2 regions of the Thauera sedimentorum genome follow, and region 2 is predicted to be linked to the other one. Evidence: predicted binding sites of a transcription regulator. Region 2 holds the regulator's gene; the other holds the start of a gene.
The links. The regulator FNR, encoded in region 2, switches genes on or off when oxygen is low (the NO sensors DNR and NnrR bind a similar motif). The targets are predictions, from matches to a motif close to TTGANCTAGNTCAA.

Region 1: a site for FNR is predicted at 2,439-2,452, ahead of IAI53_RS08010 (NosR/NirI family protein). Genes of this name have one in related genera too.

Annotation. Positions count from the first base shown of each region.
Region 1 covers NZ_JACTAH010000001.1:1,762,356-1,766,753, reverse strand. Annotated here, with positions in the region: gene IAI53_RS08015 (transcription regulator) at 1-137, opposite strand, end outside; gene IAI53_RS08010 (NosR/NirI family protein) at 159-2,345, opposite strand; gene nosZ (TAT-dependent nitrous-oxide reductase) at 2,822-4,398, opposite strand, start outside.
Region 2 covers NZ_JACTAH010000001.1:329,316-333,713, forward strand. Annotated here, with positions in the region: gene IAI53_RS01450 (NnrS family protein) at 1-863, shown strand, start outside; gene IAI53_RS01455 (SirB2 family protein) at 868-1,263, shown strand; gene IAI53_RS01460 (hemerythrin domain-containing protein) at 1,265-1,798, shown strand; gene fnr (fumarate/nitrate reduction transcriptional regulator Fnr) at 1,862-2,602, opposite strand; gene hemN (oxygen-independent coproporphyrinogen III oxidase) at 2,720-4,111, shown strand; gene IAI53_RS01475 (sulfite exporter TauE/SafE family protein) at 4,167-4,398, shown strand, end outside.

The sequences.
Region 1 (4,398 bases), 1.4 Mb from region 2:
ATGGCCTTCTGGCGCGCGAAGCCGGCCCGGCTCCACGGCCACAGGTGGTCCCACACTTCCGCGGCGATCAGGCCCAGGGTGCCGTGGCCGGCGTAGGGCGGTTCGACCGGATCGGTGGGCATCGTCGGGTTGACCATGTCGGGTTCTCCTAGTCGTCTTCAGGCGGTGACCGGCTTGTCGGCCGGCACCGGCTTGATGGGGATGAAGTAGCCGTCCGCGCCGATCGGGGTCAGCGGCAGGCCGGCCTTGCTGCGGCGCTTGCGTTCCTTGGCCAGCGGCGGGCAGCCGTGGTCGTCGGTATAGAGCACCATGCAGTCCAGGCACAGCAGGCATTCGCGCTGGTCGATGCGGCCGTCCTTGTCGATGGCGAGCGAGCCGCAGCCCACCGCGCAGGCCTTGCAGGAGTCGCATTCCTGTTTGCGCTTCAGGCCGAACCAGCGGAAGGTGCTGGGCATGGCCAGCGAGGCGCCGAGCGGGCACAGGTACTTGCAGAAGGGGCGCTCGATGAAGATCGACAGTCCCAGCAGGCCGGCGGCGAACAGGGTGTAGGGCCAGCTGCGGTTGAACAGGCCCACCAGGAAGGTGGTCTTGAAGGGCTCGACCTCGGCCAGCATCTCGGCCAGCGTCATCGAGAACACCGAGACCCCGAGCAGGCCGAAGAACACCGCGTACTTCACCCACTTGAGCTTGTCGTGCAGGGGCTTGGAGAGCTTGAACTGGAAGCGCTTCAGGCCGATCGCCCCGCCGATCTTGTAGAGCAGCTCGGACAGCGAGCCGAAGGGGCACAGCCAGCCGCAGAACAGTCCGCGACCCCACAGGAAGACGGTGACGATGATGAAGATCCAGAACAGGAAGATGAAGGGGTCGGTGAGGAAGAGCTCCCACTTCCACTGGAAGAGCAGGGCATGGAACCAGGTCAGCACCTGGGTAATGGAGGGCTGCGCCAGCAGGTAGAAGCCGACGTAGCCGATGCTGATGAGCCAGGCGGTGTACTTGAAGGCATTCACCGGCCACTTGTTCTTGTGGGTGGATGCGCGGGTCAGGCGGTCACGGTTCGCATACACGATGCCCACCGCCACCAGCAGTGCGGCAAACAGGCCGATCTCCAGTGCGCGGGTCTTCCATACGCGCAGCCAGGGCGGCACCGGGCGCTCGATGTGCGGGCGGCCGCCTTCCAGGTACTTGGCGGGAATCCAGTACTCGGTGTCGAAGTTGGCGAAGCTGCGCTGGCCGGTGGCGCGGTCCACGCGGTTGCCGAGGAACACGAACTTCCACGGATAGGCGCCGGAGAAGCTCGCGCCCTGGTGTTCCGGGCGGACGATGAAGATCGCCGATTCGTCGTAGGCCGGCGCACCGGCGGCGGCCAGGCTGTAGAGGTTGAGGTAGTCGAGGTCGCGGAAGGTGAAGGTGTCAGCGCCCTGGCGGATCTGCACGCGGTCGTACAGGCCGCCGCGCACGAAGCCCGAGCCCTTGAACGACTCCTTGCCGCCGCTGCGGATCACGAAGATGGCGTGTTCGGTCTCGCCCAGGCGGCTCATCAGGTTGCGCCAGGCCGCATCGCCCAGCACCGCACGGCCGACGTCGGGCTGGTTGAGGTAGCCGAACCACAGGTCGATGAAGGGCTCGCCGCTGCGCTCCAGGCCGACCTGCTCGGGGCGCACGGTGAGGCGCTGGATGCTGCCTTCCTCGACCAGGGTGTTCCAGTCGGGCTTGCCACCGGTCTCGATGAAGCGCGCCGGTTCGCGCACCACCGGCTCCAGGATGCCGACCTGGCGCGCCACCGAGGCGCCGGAGGTCATCATCACCTGGTTCTGCGCGATCACCGTCACCGTGGCGCCGGAGATGGCGTCCAGGCCGATGATGTTCTCTTCCGGGCGGGTGCGGCCGACCTCGATGTTGTCGCCCACGAACTTGCCCAGGTACTGGTCGTTGAACTTGATCAGCGCCGACTCCGGAATGCCCAGCAGCAGGATGGGCTCGGAGTGCTTGAGGATCTTCACGCCCGCGAAGCGGCCGCCCTTGTCCATGCCGATCAGGGTGATCACCGGCTTGCCGGAATAGGCGGGGATGTCGGTGATGTCGGTCGACAGCATGACGTAGCCGACCAGCTCGCGCTGCCCGTCCTTCTGCGCATAGCCTTCGACGTAGTACGGCCGCCCCTTGCGCTCGGAGAATTCGGTGGCGCCCGGCAGCACCTCGGTACAGGAGACCAGGCTGCACAGGTCCGGGGCGGTGTTGATGTCTTCCGGCAGTTGGGCGTTGTAGGCGTCCGCCATGGCGGTGGCGGACAGCAGCGCCAGGGCTGCGCCGGTCAGCAGTTTTCTGAATAGGGCCGGAATGTTCATCTTGGAATCGTCTTGCTGGGGTCGGGATTCGGGGTCGCCGTGCTGTGGGTGCGACGTTGTGACGCACTCTAGAAGCGAATGCTGAATTTGTACTTGTTCCGAATCAATTTGGCCCGGCCGGCGTTGTGCCATGCGGATTTCCGCAGGTTCTGCGTGCCAGCGGCATGCGGCCGGAGGCGTGCTGCGGACAAAAAAATGGAGGGGCGCGGAGCCCCTCCTGAAGATCACCCGATCGACCCGCTCCTTGCGAGAGCGGCGGACACACTTTAGAAGCCGGGTACGGAACTGTATTTGTCCCGTATCAATTCCGCGAAGCGGAGCAGAGCTGCCGGCGCGGAGCAAAAAAACGAGGGGCACGCAGCCCCTCGAAGAGATCACCCGATCGACCCGCTCCTTGCGGGAGCGGTTTGCACAGGCCGGGGCGCGAGCCCCGGCCGGGTGCCTGGTGACGTGGTCGGTTGGAAAGTGGCGCCTTGTCAGGCCTCCACGATCATCCGGCCGCGCATTTCCAGGTGCAGGGCGTGGCAGAAGTGGGTGCAGTAGTACCAATACACGCCCGGCTTGTCGGCCTTGAAGGTGACCGACGCGGTTTCCTGCGGATTGACGATGAAGTTGATGTTGTACTTGGGCACCGCGAAGCCGTGCGTCAAGTCCTCGATCTTGTCCAGGTTGGTCAGGATGATGGTGACCTCGTCGCCGCGCTTGACCTTGAACTCGCGCGGATCGAAGGCCGGCGCCAGCGAGGTGATGCGCACCGTGACCTTGTTGCCGTTGCGGGTCACGCCGCCTTCCTTCGGGTCCTTGGTGGCGAGCGGGAAGTCGTTGATGTCGTAGACCTGCTTCGGGCTCAGCAGCTCGCGCTTGAACATGATGAAGTCGTGCGGCTCGGGGCGTACCGGGTGGTCGGCCACCAGCACCATCTTCTCGCCGGAGATGTCCACCAGCTGCTCGGTTTCGGCGTGCAGCGGGCCGACCGGCAGGAAGCGGTCCTTGGAGAACTTGCAGCCCACCATCAGCCACTTGCCGTCGGCGAACATGGTTTCCGACTGGGTGGCGTTGATGTGGCCCGGCTGGTAATGCACGTCCAGGCGGTCGACCACGTACTGTGCGCTGGTGTCGCCGGCATGGAACTTGATCGCCGCATCCACGTTCCACTTGACGATCTGGCTGTCCAGGAAGAGCGTGGTGTAGGCGTTGCCGCGGCCGTCGAAGGCGGTGTGCAGGGGGCCCAGGCCCAGTTCGACTTCGGCGACGATGGACTTTTCGAGGTCGTCCAGGTTGCCTTCGAACCACTCCAGCACCTTGGCCAGCTCGATCACGGTGGCGGTGGGCGACAGCTTGCCCGCGCAGATGAAGTACTTGCCGTCCGGCGAGGCATTCACGCCGTGCGGGTTCTTCGGCACGGTGACGTAGGCCACCAGCGCGGTCTTCGGATCGGTGTTGGCGGCCTTGGTGCCATCGACCACCGGAACCTTGGAGTCGCCGATGGTGGTGAACTTGCCGTCCTTCACTGCCTGCTCGATGCGGGCGATGTTGAAGAAGATGCACGCGTCGCGCTCGGCGGACATCATGCCTTCATAGTGGTGGCCGCCCTCGGTGTTGTACTGGTTGGAGGCCGCCAGCTTGCCGTCGAAGGAGGTGGCCACCAGGTCGCAGTTGCCGTCGATCAGCACCTGCCAGCGCAGTTCCATGGTCTCGGCATCGACGCAGCTGAACAGCGCGCGGTACTTCTCCGGGCTCTCCAGGTCGCGGCCGTCGTTGGGCATCGGCAGGTGGAACTCTGCGCCGCAGAACACGCGGGTGGTGTAGTTGATCGACTGGTCGACCGGGTCGCGCTTGTCCGGGAAGATGCCGTGGAAGCCCTGGATGTTCGGGATCTCGGTGATCTTGTCGCAGATGAAGTAATCCAGGCGGATACGCGCGATACGGCTGTTGATCTTGTCGTTGATCCAGGCGTAGCGGCCGTCGTAGTTGCCGTCCTTGTAGGAGGCGTGGGTGTGGTGGGTGTCGCCGACGGTGTACTTCAGGCTGCCGTCGGCCTTGGTGCCCATGA
Region 2 (4,398 bases):
CCGCGGGCCTCGCCGGGGTGCTGTACGGCTGGGCCAGGCTTGCCGCGGTGCTGTGGCGGGTGGCCTTCCGTTCCCAGCCCGACCCGCTGCACGCCCGGGCCACCTGGCTGGGTGTGGCGGGCGGCGGGTTGAGCATCTTCGCCTGGCTGGTGTTCGCGCTCGGCGGCGGGGCAGGCTGGGCGCGCGTGGGTATCGAGGCCGGCGTGTGGTGGTTCCTGCTGCCGGTGTTCTTCTCGGTCTGCCACCGCATGGTGCCCTTTTTCTCCAGCAACATCATTCCGGACTACGTCATCGTCCGTCCGCGCTGGGCGCTGTTGCTGATGCTGGGGGCGAGTTTCGTCCATGGCGCGCTCGGCATGGCCGAACTCGGCGGCTGGCGCTGGGTCGTCGATCTGCCGGCCGGTCTGGTCGCGCTGTGGCTGTGCATCCGCTGGCGACCGGTGGCTGCCCAGCGCGTGCGCCTGCTGGGCATGCTGCACATCGGTTTCGCGTGGCTGGGCGTGGCCCTGCTGCTGTCCGCAGCGCAGGCCGCGGGCGCCCAGCTCGGCTGGTACGGCCTGGGCCTGGCGCCGCTGCACGCGCTGGGGATCGGCTTCTTCGGCTCCATCGTGCTCGGCATGGTGTCGCGGGTCACCCTGGGCCATTCGGGCCAGCCGCTGGCGGCCGACCAGCTGACCTGGTCGCTGTTCCTCGCCATGCAGGGGGTCGTGCTGCTGCGCATCCTCGCCGACCTTGCGCCCGCTGTGCTCTCTCCCTGGCTGATGCTGGCCGCGGTAGCCGGCTGGCTGGGCATCTTCGTGACCTGGGCGCTGCGCTACCTGCCCATCTACCTGCGTCCGCGGGCCGACGGACGGCCGGGATAAGACCATGTATTTCGCACTCAAACACCTGCATGTGACCTGTGTGGTGCTGAGCATTCTCGGGTTCACGCTGCGCGGCGCGTGGATGCTGTCCGGCAGTGCGCTGCTCGAACATCGTCTCACCCGGGTGCTGCCCCATGTGGTCGACAGCCTGCTGCTGCTGTCGGCCATCGCGATGGCGGTGATGATCGGGCAGTACCCTTTCGTCGCCGGCTGGGTCACGGCCAAGGTCATCGGCCTGCTCGCCTACATCGTGCTTGGCGCGGTGGCCTTGCGGCGCGGGCGCACCCTGGCGCTCAGGGCGGCTGCGTTCTTGGCGGCGCTGGCGGTCTATGCGTGGATAGTGTCCGTGGCGCTGCTCAAGAGCCCCGCCGGTTTTCTGGTCTATTTAGGAGCTCACTGACATGAGCGATTCACTGATCCCGGTCGCACCCGGATTCGAAACCCCGCTCGAGATGCTGGAAGCCTGTCACGGCCGCCTGCAGGGGCAGCTCGAGACGCTCGCCCGCCTGGCCGCCTGGCTGCCCGCTCATGGTGCGGACAAGCAGGCACAGCAGGCGGCGAGCGCGGTGATGCGCTACTTCGACCTGGCTGCGGTCAATCACCACATGGACGAGGAAGACGATCTCTTTCCGGTGCTGCTCGCACGGGTCGATGCGCCGCGTCGCGCGCAGCTGCAGGCGCTGATCGACTGGATCCTCGCCGACCATCAGCGCATGTTCGCCGCCTGGGCGCTCATGCGCGAACGTCTGGCGGCGATTGCACAGGGAGAAGCGGCAGAGCTGACCGCGGAGCAGGTCGAGGAATTCGCCAGCCGCTACCATCAGCACATCGCCCGCGAGGAAGGCGAATTGTTGCCCTACGCCCGCGAACTGCTGACTGACGAGGACGTCGCCGCCTTGAGCGAGACCATGGTCGCCCGCCGGCGTCAGGGCTGAGAATGTGCGAATAAACCTACTGCGCGGGCCGATGGCGGTGTTGCGCGGTGCTCGCTCCGCGCTTCAGCCGCCGGCCGGTTGATGGTGCAGCAGCTTTTTCAGGCCGGCGATGTCCAGGATGCGGATGTGTTTCTGCTGCACGGCCACCAGACCGTCTTCCTGGAAGCGCGAGAAGGCGCGTGACACGGTTTCGAGCTTGAGGCCCAGATAAGAGCCGATCTCCTCGCGCGTCATGCGCAGGTGGAACTCGGCCGCCGAGAAGCCGCGCGCGGTGAAGCGCTGCGACATGTTGAGCAGGAAGGCCGCCAGGCGTTCTTCCGCGCGCATCGAGCCGAGCAGCATCATCACGCCGTGGTCGCGTACGATTTCGCGGCTCATGACCTTGTGGAACTGATGCTGCAGGCCTTCGACCTCGCGCGAGAGTTCTTCCAGCTTGCCGTAGGGGATTACGCAGACCTCGCTGTCTTCCAGGGCGATCGCGTTGCAGGTGTGGAACTCGGTGCTGATGCCGTCCAGACCGAGGATCTCGCCGGTCATCTGGAAACCGGTGACCTGCTCGCGGCCGTCTTCGAGCAGCACGTCGGTCTTGAAGGAGCCGGCGCGGATCGCGTAGATCGCCTCGAAGAGGTCGCCGGCGCGGTACAGGTGCTGCTGACGCTTGATCTTGCGACGGGCGCCCACCAGTTCGTCCAGGCGGTCGATCTCGTTTTCCGACATCCCGAACGGCAGGCACAGCTCCTGCAGGTTACACTGAGAGCAGGCGGCCTTGAGGTTTGCCACAGAGATCGGCACCGTCGCCTTCATTTGCAAGATAAACAGCTCCGTCTCTCACCGGGATCAACGGAGCCTCGTTGATCCACGTCAACCACAAAACTACGGCTTTCTGCGATCTTACGGAACAGACTGCCGCCCCGTACGACCATGAGCAATCAGAAAGAACTCGTCTTCGACACCCAGTTGATCCGCCGCTTCGACATCAACGGGCCGCGCTATACGTCCTACCCGACGGCGGATCGCTTCGTCGAAGCCTTTGACGCCAAGGCCTTGCGCGACTGGCTCGCCAAGCGGGCAGTGGGCGGTCTCGGCAAACCGCTTTCATTATACTTCCACATCCCTTTCTGTAACACGATCTGTTACTACTGCGCCTGCAACAAGATCATCACCAAGGATCACGGGCGCTCGGCCAAGTACCTCAAGTACCTGGCCAAGGAGATCGAGATGCAGGCCGCCTGTCTGGGCGGCAGCCGGCAGGTTACCCAGCTGCACCTGGGGGGCGGCACGCCCACCTTCCTGTCGCACGAGGAAATGCACCAGCTGATGGACTCGGTGCGCCAGCACTTCACGCTGGTGCCCAACGGCGAGTATTCCATCGAGGTCGACCCGCGCAAGGTGGACTTCGATACCGTCGAGATGCTCTCCAACCTCGGCTTCAACCGCATGAGCGTCGGCGTGCAGGATTTCGCCCATGACGTGCAGGTCGCGGTCAACCGCGTGCAGAGCTTCGACGAGACCAAGCTGGTGGTCGACGCCGCGCGCGCCACCGGCTTCAAGTCGGTGTCCATGGACCTGATCTACGGCCTGCCCAAGCAGAACATCATCAGCTTCAACCGCACGCTGGAGCAGGTGCTGGAGATCTCTCCCGACCGCATCTCGCTCTACAGCTACGCGCACCTGCCGCAGCTGTTCAAGCCGCAGCGCCGCATCAACTCGGTGGACATGCCCACCGCCGACACCAAGCTGCAGATCCTGCAACTGGCCATCCGCCGGCTCACCGAGGCGGGCTATGTGTACATCGGCATGGACCACTTCGCCAAGCCGGACGACGAGCTCACCATCGCCCAGCGCCAGGGGCGGCTGCACCGCAACTTCCAGGGCTACTCCACCCACGCCGAGTGCGACCTGCTGGCCTTCGGGGTGTCGGCGATCAGCAAGGTGGGGCCGACCTACGCGCAGAACGTCAAGACCCTGGACGAGTACTACGACATCCTCGACCAGGACGAGTTGCCGGTGCTGCGCGGCATCGAGCTTACCGCCGACGACCTGCTGCGCCGCGCGATCATCCAGGCGCTGATGTGCCATTTCGAGGTGTCGATCGAGTCCATCCAGATCGCCCACCTGATCGACTTCAAGGAATACTTCGCCGAGGAACTCGCCGACCTGCGCGAGATGGAGAAGGCCGGCCTGCTGAAGATCGAGGACGACTGGATCAGCGTGCTGCCCCCGGGGCGGCTGCTGGTGCGCGGCATCGCCATGGTGTTCGACCGCTACCTGCGCGCCGACCGCGAGCGGGCGCGCTACTCCAAGGTGATCTGATCCCGCCCCGCGCGGCGTAGAATGCCTGCCCTGATGCATCTTCCGGCTCTTCCGAATGCCTGAAACCGGCTATATCGCCGTCTTCCTCATCGGCCTGCTCGGCGGCACCCACTGCGTGGGCATGTGCGGCGGCATCGTCGGCGCGCTCACCGTGCAGGTGCCCGGGCAGACCCGCCGGCAATGGCCGATCCACCTGGCCTACAACCTCGGGCGCATCACCACCTACACGGTGATCGGCGGCCTGCTCGGCGCGCTCGGTACCGTGGGCATGCTGTACAACGAGGTGA